2 regions of the Microbacterium paludicola genome follow, and region 1 is predicted to be linked to the other one. Evidence: riboswitches for the same ligand, from Rfam matches in the RefSeq annotation. Region 1 holds a riboswitch; the other holds the start of a gene.
The links. A riboswitch is a leader RNA that binds a small molecule or an ion and turns the genes downstream of it on or off. The one in region 1 is predicted to bind thiamine pyrophosphate.
Positions count from the first base shown of each region.

Region 2: another riboswitch for thiamine pyrophosphate. It lies ahead of thiM (hydroxyethylthiazole kinase); the one in region 1 lies ahead of ABD161_RS01475 (ECF transporter S component).

Region 1 is NZ_BAAANG010000001.1:300,047-307,256, forward strand. It holds gene ABD161_RS01465 (ABC transporter ATP-binding protein) at 1-1,113, shown strand, start outside; gene ABD161_RS01470 (D-alanyl-D-alanine carboxypeptidase) at 1,169-2,863, opposite strand; TPP riboswitch at 2,945-3,054, shown strand; gene ABD161_RS01475 (ECF transporter S component) at 3,046-3,690, shown strand; gene ABD161_RS01480 (ABC transporter ATP-binding protein) at 3,687-5,222, shown strand; gene ABD161_RS01485 (energy-coupling factor transporter transmembrane component T family protein) at 5,219-6,004, shown strand; gene ABD161_RS01490 (nitroreductase family deazaflavin-dependent oxidoreductase) at 6,624-7,124, opposite strand; gene ABD161_RS01495 (phosphotransferase) at 7,145-7,210, opposite strand, start outside.
Region 2 is NZ_BAAANG010000003.1:130,472-137,681, forward strand. It holds gene nadA (quinolinate synthase NadA) at 1-1,163, opposite strand, end outside; gene ABD161_RS03410 (NUDIX hydrolase) at 1,502-2,170, opposite strand; gene ABD161_RS03415 (MDR family MFS transporter) at 2,276-4,057, shown strand; gene ABD161_RS03420 (MarR family winged helix-turn-helix transcriptional regulator) at 4,059-4,523, shown strand; TPP riboswitch at 4,571-4,667, shown strand; gene thiM (hydroxyethylthiazole kinase) at 4,659-5,537, shown strand; gene thiE (thiamine phosphate synthase) at 5,534-6,196, shown strand; gene thiD (bifunctional hydroxymethylpyrimidine kinase/phosphomethylpyrimidine kinase) at 6,193-7,210, shown strand, end outside.

The sequences.
Region 1 (7,210 bases):
CCGGGCGTGCAGTTCATCGGATCGCTCACCTATGCCGGCATCGCCGTGCTCGGCGGCGTGATGGTGGCGAGCGGGCAGCTGCGCATCGGCGACGTGCAGGCGTTCGTGCAGTACTCGCAGCAGTTCACCCAGCCCCTCATGGAGCTCGGCGGCATGACCAGCGCGGTCATGTCGGGAACCGCGTCGGCCGAGCGGGTGTTCGAGCTGCTCGATGAGGACGAGCAGGATCCGGATGCCGAGGACGCGCCGACCGCGCCCGACGGGCGCGGCGTGATCGAGTTCCGCAACGTCTCGTTCTCGTACACGCCGGAGCAGCCGCTGATCCGCGACCTGTCGTTCCGGGTCGAGCCGGGGCAGACGGTCGCGATCGTCGGCCCGACCGGTGCCGGCAAGACGACGCTCGTGAACCTCATCATGCGGTTCTACGAGCTCGACGGCGGTCAGATCCTGCTCGACGGGCAGGACATCTCGAAGATGACAAGGCACGACGTGCGCGAGCGCGCCGGCATGGTGCTGCAGGACCCGTGGCTGTTCTCGGGCACGATCCGCGAGAACATCCGCTACGGCCGCCAGTCGGCGACGGACGACGAGGTGATGGAGGCCGCGAAGGCGACCTACGTCGACCGCTTCGTCCACACCCTGCCGGAGGGCTACGACACGGTGCTCGAGGAGGACGCGGCGAACGTGTCGGCGGGCGAGCGCCAGCTGATCACGATCGCGCGCGCGTTCGTCTCCCGGCCGAGCGTGCTCATCCTGGACGAGGCGACGAGCTCGGTCGACACCCGCACCGAGCAGCTGCTGCAGCACGCGATGGCGGCGCTGCGTCAGGGGCGCACCTCGTTTGTGATCGCGCACCGTCTGTCGACGATCCGCGACGCCGACCTCATCCTGGTGATGGAGCACGGCGACATCGTCGAGCAGGGAACGCACGACGAGCTGATCGGCCGCGAGGGCGCCTACTGGCGCCTGTACCAGTCGCAGTTCGAGCACGCCGCGGTCGACCTCGACGCCGTCGAGGCGCAGGAGGTCTCCACGGCGACGGGCGCGGTCGACGTCCCGGCCGCCGCCGGTGCGCCCGCCGACGCGGCTTCCGTCGGTCCCGACACGGCCTGACGCCGCACAGCGAGGGGGCGACTCCGGATGGAGTCGCCCCTTCGTCGTTCCGGTCCTACTGGAGCCCGAACAGCTCCAGAGGGTGGGTGAGGCGCCAGATCAGGTCGGGGCCGGCGATGTCGCCCTCGAGCGCGAGCGGGATGCTCGTCGAGTCGAACGGGCCCGTGGCGGTGAACTCGCCCACGTTGGCACCGTCGGCGAGGCCGACCTCGATGTCGTACTCCGACTCGATCGCGGGAAGACCGCCGTCCCACAGGATGACCGAGGCGTCCCGGGTCGTGACGACCTCGGCGCTCTCGCCCCACTCGGTCGTGACGGTCGCGATCGTGGTGCCGGCCGTGACCGACGGGCTCGTCTGCAGCGACTGCTCCGCCTGATCCAGCAGCGTGCGGCTCACGACCTCGCGGCCCTCCTCATCCGGCTGCCCGAGCACGGCCGCGTAGACGCGCACCGTGGTCTGGCCGAGGGTGATGTCCTTCGCGGTGAGCAGGTTCCACTGCTCCTGCCAGCCGTCCAGAAGCGTGCCGGTCTTGATGCCGGCGACGCCCGGCTCGCCGAGCAGGGGGTTCGTGTTCTCGACCTTGCCCGCGCCGGGGAGATCGATCTCGGGCATGGCGACGATGTCGGCGATGATCGGATCGGCCATCGCCGCGCTCGCGAGCTTGATCAGCGCCGCGGGGGTGGCGGTGTTCTCGGGGTCGATGCCGCTCGGATCCACCATCGTGATCCCGGAGAGCCCGTGCGCCTCGAGCCACTCCGGCACGGCCAGCACGAACGCGTCCTTCGAGCCCCACAGCTCGGTCGTGAGCCGGTCGACGTAGTTGTTGGCGGAGCCGACAAGGATGCCCTCGAGCAGCTGGCGCTCGGTGAGCGTGCCGTCGATCGGCACATCCAGCGCTGACTCGTTCTGGTACCGGTACTGCCAGTAGAGCTGGCTGTCCTCGGCCGTGAACGAGTAGGACGGGCCGTCCTCGCCGACGCCGAGCGGCGCCTTCTCGAGGATCATCATCGCGGTGACGAGCTTCGTGATGCTCGCCATGGGAGCTGCCGCCTCACCCGAGGCGGCGACGGTGCCGAGGCCTTCGGCGCCGAGGGCGGCCGAGCCGTCGACGGGCCACGTCACGCCCAGCGGCTTGCCCGCGGCGGGCTGCACGGTCGCCTCGGCCACGGTGGGCTCCACCGCGCCGAGCGGCCACAGCGCGCAGCCGGCGACGTAGGCGATCGCCAGCGCGCCCGCCGTCAGCAGCGGCGCGGCCACCGATGCGCGGCGGCCGTCGCGCACGGGCGGCAGCAGGTCGGCGGTGGCGGGAACGTGCGGCGAGGTGCTGAGGGCCGCCGGCGCGGGGCGCGCCGCGATCGCGGCCGGATCGACCCACGCGAGCGCGGCGGTCGTCAGCGCGACCGGCTCGGGCCGTGGCGCGGGGGATCCGGATGCCTTCGGGGCCGGGTTCTCGAGGCCGAGCGCCTCGATCACGATCGCCGTCTCGCGGCGCGCGCGACGTCCGCCGGGCATGGGCTGGGGCTGCGGGTCGAGCTCGTCGGCCGACACCGCCCGCCGGATCGCGCGCTTCTCGAGCTCGATCAGCCCGGCGACATCGAGCGCCTGGGTCGCGCCGAGGGCGTCATCCGGTGCTGCCGGCTCGCGGCGCGCGGTCGCATCGTCGGCGGTCTCCGCGGCGCGCGTGGGCGCCGCGTCGCCTGCGGCGCTCGCATCGAGCGCGCCGCGCGGGGGGAGTTCGTCGGGGGCCACCCGATTACGGTACCTGCGGATGCCCGGGAGTTGCCGGAGATCCGCTGGTCAGCGAGCGCGCCGCGCTGGTCATAGAATCTCCACCAACACCACGGGAGTCCGGCGAGCCGGGCTGAGAGGAAGCGAACCGCGCTTCGACCGTCGAACCTGACCCGGATCATGCCGGCGCAGGGAGGAGAGAGATGAACACGTCCACGTCTGCGTCCATCACCAAGGACACCACAAAGCCGTCGGGCCGCCGCACCTGGCGCGTCGTCGACATCGTCGTCGCCAGCGTCATCGGCGTCGCCGCCGGTGTCGTCTTCTGGCTGTGGGGCCTCGCCTGGCCGGGCCTCGACAGCCTGCTCGCCTTCACCCCGGGGCTCTCGGGCCTCCTCGCCGGCGGCTGGCTCTTCGCCGGCGTGCTCGGCGGGCTGGTCATCCGCAAGCCCGGCGCCGCCCTCTTCACCGAGGTCGTCGCGGCCGTGGTGTCGATGGCTCTCGGCACCCAGTGGGCCTTCCTGACCTTCGTCTGGGGCCTCGTCCAGGGTGTCGCGGCCGAGCTCGGCTTCGCGCTGCTGCTCTACGCCAACTGGCGCCTGCTGGGTGCGCTCACCTCGGGTGCGCTCGCCGGCGTCGCGGTCGCCGTGCTCGACACGAACTTCTCCTCGGTCGCCGCGCTGGCGTTCGAGGCGCGCGCGGTCTACTTCGTGTCCGCGATCGTGTCGGGCGTCGTCATCGCCGGTCTGCTGTCGTGGGTGATCGTCCGGGCCCTCGCCGCGACCGGCGCGCTCGATCGCTTCGCGGCGGGGCGGGAAGCCCGCGCTGTCGGATCCGACGCCGCGTGACCGCACGTGACGTCACCCCCGCCCGCGTGGAGGCGCGCGGCTGGGGGTGGCGGCACGCGGGGCGCTCGCGCTGGGCGCTGCGCGGGGTGGATCTGCGGATCGAGCCGGGGGAGCGCGTCCTTCTGCTCGGGGCGAGCGGATCCGGGAAGTCCACGCTGCTCCGCGGCCTCGCCGGCGTGCTCGGCGACGAGGAGGACGGCGAGAGCACCGGCGCGCTGACGATCGACGGCCTCGCTGCGGCGGAGGCCCGCGGGCGGGCAGGGCTTGTGCTGCAGGATCCCGACGCCCAGGTTGTGCTCGCGCGCGTCGGCGACGACGTCGCCTTCGGGTGCGAGAACCTCGGCGTCCCGCGCGACGAGATCTGGCGGCGGGTTCCGGCCGCGCTCGAGGCTGTCGGGCTCTACGTGGCGCTCGACCGGTCGACGACCGCGCTCTCCGGCGGCCAGAAGCAGCGCCTCGCGCTCGCCGGGGCCCTCGCGATGCGGCCCGGGCTGCTGCTTCTCGACGAGCCGACCGCGAATCTTGATCCGGATGGCGTGACCGAGGTGCGCGACGCGGTCGTGCGCTCGGTCGCGGCCACGGGCGCGACGCTTGTGGTGGTGGAGCACCGCGTCGACGCCTGGGCGCCGCACGTCGACCGAGCCATCGTGCTCGGCGCGGGCGGCGAGGTCGTCGCCGACGGGCGGCCGGACGACGTCTTCCGCGGGCACGCCGCATCCCTCACAGAGGCGGGGGTGTGGGTTCCGGGCGTCACGCCGCGCGTTCCGCGCACCCCGGTGGCCGGCGAGGCGGAGGACCTGCTGACCCTCGACGACCTCGCCGTAGGCCGCCGCCCGTTCGGTGCGCGCGAGGCCGTCGTCGCCGCGTCCGGCGTCGGCGCCACCGTCCGCAGCGGCAGACTGCTCGCGATCACCGGGCCCAACGGCGCCGGAAAGTCGACGCTCGCGCTCACGCTTGCGGGCCTGCTCGAGCCGGCGGCGGGCGAGGTCGCGGCCACCGCCGCGCTGGCGGGATCCGGGGATCCCGGGGCCCGCCGACGACGCGGGCGGCAGCCGTCGGCGGGCGACTCGCCGCACGCCTGGTCGTCGCGCGACCTGCTGACGCGGATCGGGATGGTGTTCCAGTCGCCCGAGCATCAGCTGCTCACCGCGACCGTCCGCGACGAGCTCGCCGTCGGCCCGCGCGCGCTGGGCCTGGACGACGCTGCCGTCGCCGCGCGCATCGAGCCGCTGCTCGAGCGCCTCGGGCTCGCGCGGCTCGCCGCGGTGAACCCGTTCACGCTCTCGGGCGGCGAGAAGCGTCGGCTCACGGTCGCCGCGATGCTGGCGACCCGGCCGCGGATGCTGGTGCTCGACGAGCCGACCTACGGGCAGGACGCGCGCACCTGGCGCGAGCTCGCGTCGCTGCTGGACGACGTCCGCGCGAGCGGGGCCGCGGTGGTGTGCGTGACGCATGACCGTCCCCTCGTCGATGCGCTGGCGGACGACATCCTGTCGCTCGCGGCACCCGCGCAGAGCGGGGCGGTGTCGTGAGCCTGGTCGCCATCGACGCCCGGCACAGTCCGCTCGCGCGCGTGAACGCGCTGGCGAAGCTCGCCGCCACGCTCGTGCTCGGCGTCGCGCTCATCCTGTCCATCGACTGGGTCTCGGCGGGTGTCTCCCTCGCGCTGACCGCGATCCTGCTGCCGTTCGCGCGCCTGCCGTGGCGGCAGCTGTGGCCGCGGATGTGGCCGATCCTGCTCGCGGCGGCGATCGCGGCGGCCGCGACCGTGCTCTACGGTCGCCCCGACGGGCAGATGCATGTCGAGTGGGGTCTGCTGCGGATCAGCGACGGGTCGATCGCGCTCGCCCTCGCCATCCTGCTGCGCGTGATGGCGATCGCGCTGCCGAGCGTTGTGCTGTTCGCGACGACGGATCCGACGGATCTCGCGGATGCGCTCGCGCAGCTCGCCCGCCTTCCCTCGCGGTTCGTGCTGGGGGCGCTCGCGGGGCTGCGGCTCGTCGGGCTGCTGATCGACGACTGGCGCGAGCTCGGTCACGCCCGCCGGGCGCGCGGCGTCGCCGACACCGGGCGGCTGCGCCGCCTCGCGGGGCAGACCTTCGCGCTGTTCGTGCTCGCCATCCGGCGCGGCACCAAGCTCGCCACGGCGATGGAGGCCCGCGGCTTCGGCGCCCCGGGCCAGCGCACCTGGGCGCGCCAGTCCCGACTCAGTCCGGCGGATGCGGTCCTCGTCGTGATCGCCGTCGTGATCGCGGGCGCCGCGATCGCCACCTCGATGTGGGCCGGCACCTGGACCTGGATCCTCGGCCTCTAGCCCATCGCTTGTTCGTTGAGCGAGCGAAGCGCCCGGAACCACCGGCACGGAGTCAGCGAGGCGGAGGGGGTCTCGGTCGTCGGGAGGGGGTGAGCGAGGAACGAGCGAGCCGGGCCCCCGCTGACGGACGAGAACCCCCGCAGCTGAGCGGATGCCGCCCACGGCGGCAGCAGCCGAGCGGATGCCGCGACCCCTGGGGGCGCGTCCGGTGCGTTTCGACTCCTCGCTGCGCTCGTCGCTCAACGAGCGAGGGGACGCGGCGTCAGCGAGGCGACTCAGCGAGGCGGAGGGGGTCTCGGTCGTCGGGAGGGGGTGAGCGAGGAACGAGCGATCCGGGCCCCCGCTGGCGAACGAGATCCCCCGCAGCTGAGCGGATGCCACCCACGACGGCAGCAGCCGAGCGGATGCCGCGACCCCCGGGGTGACTCCGGGGCGTTTCGACTCCTCGCTGCGCTCGTCGCTCAACGAGCGAGGGGACGCGGAGTCAGCGAGGCGACTCAGCGAGGCGGAGGGGGTCTCGGTCGTCGGGAGGGGGTGAGCGAGGAACGAGCGAGCCGGGCCCCCGCTGACGGGCGAGATCCCCCGCACCCGAGCGGATGGCACTCACGGCCCTGCAGGCTCAGCCCAACTCCCGCACAAGCCGCAGGCGGAACAGCCGCACCTGCCTGCCCGAGTCGCGCTCGTAGGTGCGGTAGCCGGGCCACTGGCGCTCGATCCGCTTCCACGCGGCCTCGCGGGCGCCCGGATCCGTGTCGATCCGCTCGGCGACGACGGCGTAGCGGCGCCCGCGGACGGTGATCTGTGCCTCCGGGTGCGCGATGAGGTTGTGGGTCCAGGCGGGGTGGCGCCCGCGCGCGAAGTTCGTGCCGGCGACGATGGCGCATCCGCTGCCGTCGGGCGTGTACATCAGTTCGCTCGCGCGGAGCTCGCCCGTGCGGGCGCCGACCGAGTGGAGCGTGAGCGAGGGGACGAGCAGGCCCGAGACCTGTGCGCGTCCGCCGGTGAGAGCGCGCACGACCCGCTCGGCGACGGGAAGCAGGATGGGCCCGGCCCGGCGGAACAGGCGCGTGCGGGTGAGGGGCGCCAGCGCCGCCCGCACCACGTGCACAACTCGCGACATGCCTTGATCCTGCCCCCGGATCAGGTCGCGTTCCAGAGGGCGCGGTAGTACGTCGTGCGGAGCGGATCCGGATCGATGCCGTACGC
Region 2 (7,210 bases), on a different contig from region 1:
CAGGGGCACACAACCGGGTCGAGGCAGAAGATCGTGTGCTGCGGGTGCTGCGCGACGAGGCGCTGGACGAGGTTGATCTCGGTGCCGATCGCGAAGGTGGTGGGCTCGGTCGCCTCCTCGATCGCGCGGCGGATGACATCCGTCGAGCCCGCCTCGTCGGCCGCATCGACGACCGGCATCGGGCACTCGGGGTGAACGATCACGCGCACGCCGGGGTGCTCCGCGCGCGCCTTGTCGATCTGGTCGACGGTGAAGCGGCGGTGCACCGAGCAGAACCCGTGCCACAGGATGACGCGCGCGTCGCGCAGGCCCTGCTCGGACGACCCGCCGAGCGGACGGTGCGGGTTCCACATCGGCATCGCCTCGAGCGGCACGCCCATCGCCTTGGCGGTGTTGCGGCCGAGGTGCTGGTCGGGGAAGAACAGCACGCGGCGGCCGCGCGCGAACGCCCACTCGAGCACCGTGCGCGCGTTCGACGAGGTGCACACGATGCCGCCGTGCCGCCCGACGAAGCCCTTGATCGCGGCGGACGAGTTCATGTACGTCACGGGGATCACCGGCACCAGGCCGTCTGCATCCTGCTCGTCGAGGGGGCCGTAGACGTCCTCCAGCTGCTCCCAGCACTCCTCGACCTGGTCGATGTCGGCCATGTCGGCCATCGAGCATCCGGCGGCGAGGTTCGGCAGGATGACCGCCTGCTCGGGCCGCGACAGCAGGTCGGCGGTCTCGGCCATGAAGTGCACGCCGCAGAACACGATCGCCTCGGCGGCGGGGTGTGCCTGCGCGGCCTTGGCGAGCCGGAAGGAGTCGCCCACGTAATCTGCGTGCCGGACGACCTCGTCGCGCTGGTAGAAGTGCCCGAGGATGACGACGCGGTCGCCGAGCGCCGCCTTCGCGGCGCGGATCCGCTCGTGAAGCTCCTCCTCGGGCGCCTCGCGATACGCCGCGGGAAGGGCGCCCTGCACGGGGGATCCGGTCGGCAGCACGTCGCCCATCGAGGCGCCGGGGCCGTAGCCGGGGGTCGCGTCGAACGTCCAGGGCGACGCCGCGAGGTCGGTGGAGCAGGTGCTGCCGGACGCCGCGCCCGCCACGATCGCCTGGATCCCGTGGTCGACCGACGGGTCGACGGGACGGGGGAGCAGCTGCACGGGAGAAGCGGTCACGAGCGCACCGTCGCCTTCTGGTCGGTTCGACACTTACTGTCGGACCTACATTAAGTCACTCTGACCAGAACTTCCAGTTGATTTCCGTCCGCTTCGCGGGGTAGTGCAGCGTGCGTGCGCGATCGTTCGCCCGACGCTTCGCGCCGGGACTCGCGATCGCGGGCTGTCGCTGCGCTCCATCCCACGCCGGGCGTCGCGTTGTCGAGATGGCTGGCAGTCGCTGCGCTCCACGCTCACTTCGTTCGCACAGGGGCCGGGCGCCGGCGGCAGTCGCTGCGTGCGCGATCGTTCGCCCGACGCTTCGCGCCGGGACTCGCGATCGCGGGCGTGAGCCGGGGCTAGAGGGCCTCGTCCGCCTCGGCGTTGTAGCGGTAGAGCCGGGCGGGGCGGTGCTTGCCCGTGCGGAACGACTCGGTCGGGACGAGTGCCTCCGACCCCTCGAGCAGCCGGCGGAAGTTGGAGGGATCGAGGCGTCGGCCGAGCACCGACTCGTACACCTCCCGCAGCTCGCTGAGGGTGAACTCGTCGGGCAGCAGGCCGGCGGCGATGCGGCTGTAGCCCACCTTGTTGCGCAGGCGCCACAGCGCGTACTCGGCGATGTGGTTGTGATCGAACGCGAGCGTCGGAAGCGCGTCGACGTCGAACCACTCGACGTTCTCGGGGGCGCCGGCGACGGATCGCTGCGCGTCCACGAGGTCGGAGCGCAGCAGCGCCCAGTACACGACCGACACGACGCGCGTGGGGGAGCGGTCGACCTCGCCGAACGTGTACAGCTGCTCGAGGTAGCTCGGGGTCAGTGCGGTGGTCTCCGCGAGCGTGCGCGCGGCGGCCTCGTGCACTCCCTCCGCGACGTCGAGCCACCCGCCGGGCAGGGCCCACATCCCCTCGTACGGCTCGCGGGTGCGCCTCACGAGCGGGATCATCAGCCGATCCGAATCCGGATCCTGTCGCAGCGAGAAGATCACGGTCGACACCGCGACGCGGATCTCGTCCCCCGCAGGTCCCATCGTCTCGCTCACGTCCCCGAGACTACTTCGGTCGGCGCCGGCTGCCCGGGCACCCGCATCCGAAACAACTTGACTGATGTCAACCATCTGCGATGTAGTTGACGCATGTCAACTGATACCGGGCGCCCAGAAACGACCTCGACCCCCGCGATGCGCCCGGCGCAGGTGCTCCAGGCGATCTCCGGCCTGATGGCGGCGATGTTCGTCGTGCTCGTGTCCTCGACGGTCGTCGCGACGCCCATGCCGCGGATCATGTCCGACCTCGGCGGCACGAACACCGAGTACACCTGGGTGCTCGTCGCCGCGTTCCTGTCGATGACCGTGACGACGCCGATCTGGGGAAAGCTCGCCGACATCTTCAACCGCAAGATGCTGCTGCAGCTCGCGCTGGTGGTCTTCACACTCGCGACCGTCGCGGCGGGCTTCGCGAGCCAGATCGGCGGCCCCTCGCACGAGGGCGCCGCGCAGTGGCTCATCGGCTGGCGCTTCGTCCAGGCGATCGGCACCGGCGGCCTGATGGCCCTCGGCCAGGTCGTGATCGCCGACATCATCAGCCCGCGCGAGCGCGGCAAGTACATGGGCATCATGGGCGCCGTCATGGCCGTCGGCCAGATCGGCGGCCCCCTCCTCGGCGGCGTGATCGCCGACAGCTGGGGCTGGGAGTGGTGCTTCTTCGTGTGCGTGCCGATCGCGGTCATCGCGTTCGTCATGATCCAGTCGACCCTTCACGTGTCGAACATCCGCCGCAAGATGAAGATCGACTACCTCGGCGCGGGCCTGATCGTCTCCGGCATCAGCATCCTGCTCGTCTGGATCAGCCTGGGCGGCAAGACCCCCGAGGCGGGCGGGTTCGCATGGGACTCGACCCAGAGCATCGTGCTCGTCGCCCTCGGCGCGCTACTCACGATCGGCGCGGTCGTCAACGAGTTCCTCGTCGAGGAGCCCATCATCCCGGTGCGCCTGTTCGCCCAGCGGACCTTCGCGCTCGCCTCGGTCGCATCGATCGCGGTCGGCGTGACGATGTTCGGCACGACGGTGTTCCTGAGCCAGTACCTGCAGTTCGCGCGCGGTCTGACGCCGACCGACTCGGGCCTCGCGACGATCCCGATGGTGATCGGATCGATGGTCGGTTCCATCGTCGTCGGCCAGCTGATCTCCCGCACCGGCATGTGGAAGCCGTACGTGATCGGCGGCGCCGTCGCGCTCACCGCCGGTCTCGCGCTGATGTCGACGATCCACTACGACACGTCGATCTGGTTCGTCTGGCTGAACATGCTGCTGCTCGGTCTCGGCTCGGGCGTGCTTATGCAGAACCTCGTGCTCGTCACGCAGAACTCGCTGCCGGCGACGCAGCTGGGAGCGGGAAGCGGCGCGGTGACGTTCTTCCGCAGCCTCGGCGGCACCGTGGGGGTCTCCGTCCTCGGATCCGTGCTCGGCACCCAGGTGGGAGACAAGATCAAGGCCGGGCTGAGCGAGCTCATGGCGAAGCTCGACCCGGCGCTCAACCTGCCCACCGTGCTCGTCGAGAACCCCGACTGCGCCGACAGCGTCGAGCGGCTCGGTAGCGGCGCGGTGCCGGCGATCGATCAGCTCTGCGAGCCCGTCCGGATGGTCGTCGAGAGCAGCTACGGCGACTCGATCGCCTTCCTGTTCCTGCTCGTCGTGCCGCTCGCGATCGTCTCCCTGATCTGCGCGATCTTCCTGCCGAACAAGCCGCTGTCGCGCAAGACCGCGGCGCAGCAGATCGAGGAGGAGCTCGGCGCCGAGCTGTCGGCGCTGGAGCCCGCCGAGAAGGGCGGTGCCGGCTTCCGCGAGCTCGTCGAGACGGGGCAGATCACCCTTCCCGAGACGGATGGCCGCCGGCGCGGATCCCGGTACGGTGAGTGAGATGACCGAGTCCTCCGCGATCGACGGCCTCGAGGCCGCGTTCGCGACGATCGGGCCGATTGTCAAGGCGCGGATGGTCGCCATCGCGGCGGCCATCCACCCCGACCTCCGGCCCGCCGGGTGGGGCGTGCTGCGGGTCGTGCTGACCGGTGCGCAGCGCCCCGACGGGCCCGCCGTGACGGTGTCGGACATCGTCGCCGAGACGCAGATGGACAAGTCGGTCGTCTCGCGGCAGCTGCGCGATCTGAAGGAGTGGGGCCTGGTCAGCGTCCGCCGCTCGGATGCCGACGCGCGCGTGTTCGAGGTGACTCCCACTCCCGAAGCGATCGCGCGGCACCAGGCGATGCGCAGGGCGTCGCGCGCCCAGTACCGTGCGGTGTTCGGCGAGTGGGACGAGGCGGACGTCGAGAAGCTCACCGAGCTGCTCGGGCGCCTCGCGCAGAGCGCCCTGCACCGGCTCGACTGAGCCGCCCCGCCGCGGGCTGCATCCCCCTCCGAGACGCTAGGCTCGGCGGCAGTGACACGGGGTGTCCCGATACCGGGACTGAGATCACACCCGTATTCACCTGATCTCGTTAGCACGAGCGGAGGGATGTCGCCGATGAATCGCGCGCGTTTACTGGAGGACCAGGGACTCGATCACGAGGCCCACATCGACGCGGGGGAGATCCTCGCCCGGCTGCGCGAGGCCGTTCCGCTCGTGCAGTGCATCACGAACTCGGTGGTGGTGAACTTCACGGCCAACGTGCTGCTCGCCGCCGGAGCCTCGCCGGTCATGGCGGACGTGCCGGGCGAGGCGGGCGAATGCGCGCGCTTCGCGTCGGCCCTGCTCGTCAACCTCGGCACGCCGACGAGCGAGCAGCGCCAGGCGATGAGCGAGGCCGTCGAGGCCGCCCGCGACGCCGGGACACCGTGGGTGCTCGACCCCGTCGGCGTCGGGGCTCTCACGCTCCGCACCAGGTTCGCGCGCGAGCTGCTGGCGCACCGGCCCGCGGTGATCCGCGGGAACGCCTCCGAGATCCTCGCGCTCGCGGGAGAGGGAGCCGGCGGGCGCGGCGTCGACGCGGCGGATGACGTCGAGCACACCCGGGATGTCGCCGTGCGGCTCGCCGGCGAGACCGGCGCGGTGGTGGCGGTCTCCGGCCCGGTGGATCTGATCACCGACGGTGAGCGGACCGTCCGCGTGCCCGGCGGCAGCGCGCTGCTGACGCGCGTGACCGGTGGCGGCTGCTCGCTGGGCGCCTCGGTCGCGGCGTGCGTCGCGGCTGCCCTCGCCGAGGGGCTGCCCGCCCTCCACGGCGCGGTCGCCGCGCACGCGCTTCACGCGGCAGCCTCCGAGACCGCCGCGGCCGAGTGGGGAGGACCCGGCGGCTTCGCCGTCGCGTTCCTCGACGCGCTCGCCGCGGTCGAGCCGGCGGCGCTCAGCGCGCGCGAGCTGCGCATCGAGCCGATCGGCGGCGCCGCCGCCGCGGCCCGATGAGGGCCGCCCTCGACCTGTCCACCTACCTCGTCGCCGACGTCGCCAGCATCACCGGCCGGCCCGTCGCCGACGTCGTCGACGCCGCCGTCTCGGCGGGCGTCGGGGTGGTGCAGGTGCGCGGAAAGGAGCTCGGCGCGGCCGAGCTGCTGCGCGTGGTGGAGCGGTGCGCCGAGCGGATCGCCGGACGCGCGACGCTGCTCGTCAACGACCGCCTCGACGTGGCGCTCGCCGCGCGGGACGCGGGCTTCGTGGTCGACGGCGTCCACCTCGGCCAGAGCGACCTGCCGGTGGATCGCGCGCGGGACATGCTCGGCGAGGACGCGGTCATCGGCCTGAGCGCGAGCCTGCCGGCCGAGCTCGAGGCGCTGCGGCGGCTGCCCGCCGGAACCGTCGACTACCTCGGCGTCGGCGCGGTCCGCGCGACGCCCACCAAGAAGGACCACCCGGAGCCGCTCGGCTGGGACGGGTTCGCCGCCTTCGCGGCGCTGGCGGCCGGGCTTCCCTGTGTCGCCATCGGGGGCGTCGGTCCCGGCGACGCGGTCGCCGCGCGGCGTGCGGGGGCCGCCGGGCTCGCCGTGGTGCGCGCGATCTGCGCGGCGCCCCACCCGCGCGCCGCGGCCGCCGCGCTGCGCGCCGAGTGGGCGGAGGTCGCCGCATGATCCCGAACATCCTCACCATCGCGGGGTCCGATCCGTCGGGCGGGGCCGGCATCCAGGCCGACCTGAAGTCGATCGTCGCGTGCGGGGGCTACGGGATGGCCGCCATCACGGCGCTCACCGCGCAGAGCACGCAGGGCGTCACTGCCGTGCACGTGCCGCCGGGGACGTTCCTGCGCGCGCAGCTCGACACCCTCGCGGCCGACGTGCGCATCGACGCCGTCAAGATCGGGATGCTGGCCTCGGCCGAGGTCATCGAGGCCGTCGCCGTATGGATCGACGGGCTGCCGGCGAGGCCGGCGGTGGTGCTGGATCCCGTGATGGTCGCCACGTCCGGCGACCGCCTGATCGATGCGTCCGCCGAAGCCGCGCTCAGGGGACTGCTCGACCGCGCCGACGTCGTCACCCCGAACCTGCCGGAGCTCGCCGTGCTGGTGGGCGAGCCGGCGGCGGCGACCTGGCCCGACGCGCTCGCGCAGGCGGCGCGCCTCGCGCGGCGCAACGGACTGCGCGTCCTCGTGAAGGGCGGGCACCTGCCGGGCGACGAGACCCCGGACGCGCTCGTCGGACCGGAGGGGACGCTCGCCGAGTTCGCGGGGCGGCGGATCGCCACGACGAGCACCCATGGCACCGGCTGCTCGTTCTCGTCCGCCGTCGCGACGCTGTACGCGCGGGAGCGCGACTGGGTCGCCGCGGTGGCGGCAGCCCGCGGCTGGCTGCGCGGGGCGATCGCGGCGGCGGGCGACCTCGACGTCGGCCGCCCGGGTGGGCACGGGCCCCTGCACCACGCGCACGCGCTGTGGCGGGCCGATCCGCTGCCGCGCGCCGCGGCCGAGCTCGACACCTGGTGGCGGGAGTGCGCCGACCTGCGCGGCCGCATCGACGACGTGTGGTTCGTGCGGCAGCTCGCCGACGGCACTCTGCCGCGCGACGCGTTCACCCACTACCTGACGCAGGACGCGATCTACCTGAGGGAGTACGCCGAGGTGCTGAGCCGTGCGGGCGAGACCGCGCCGA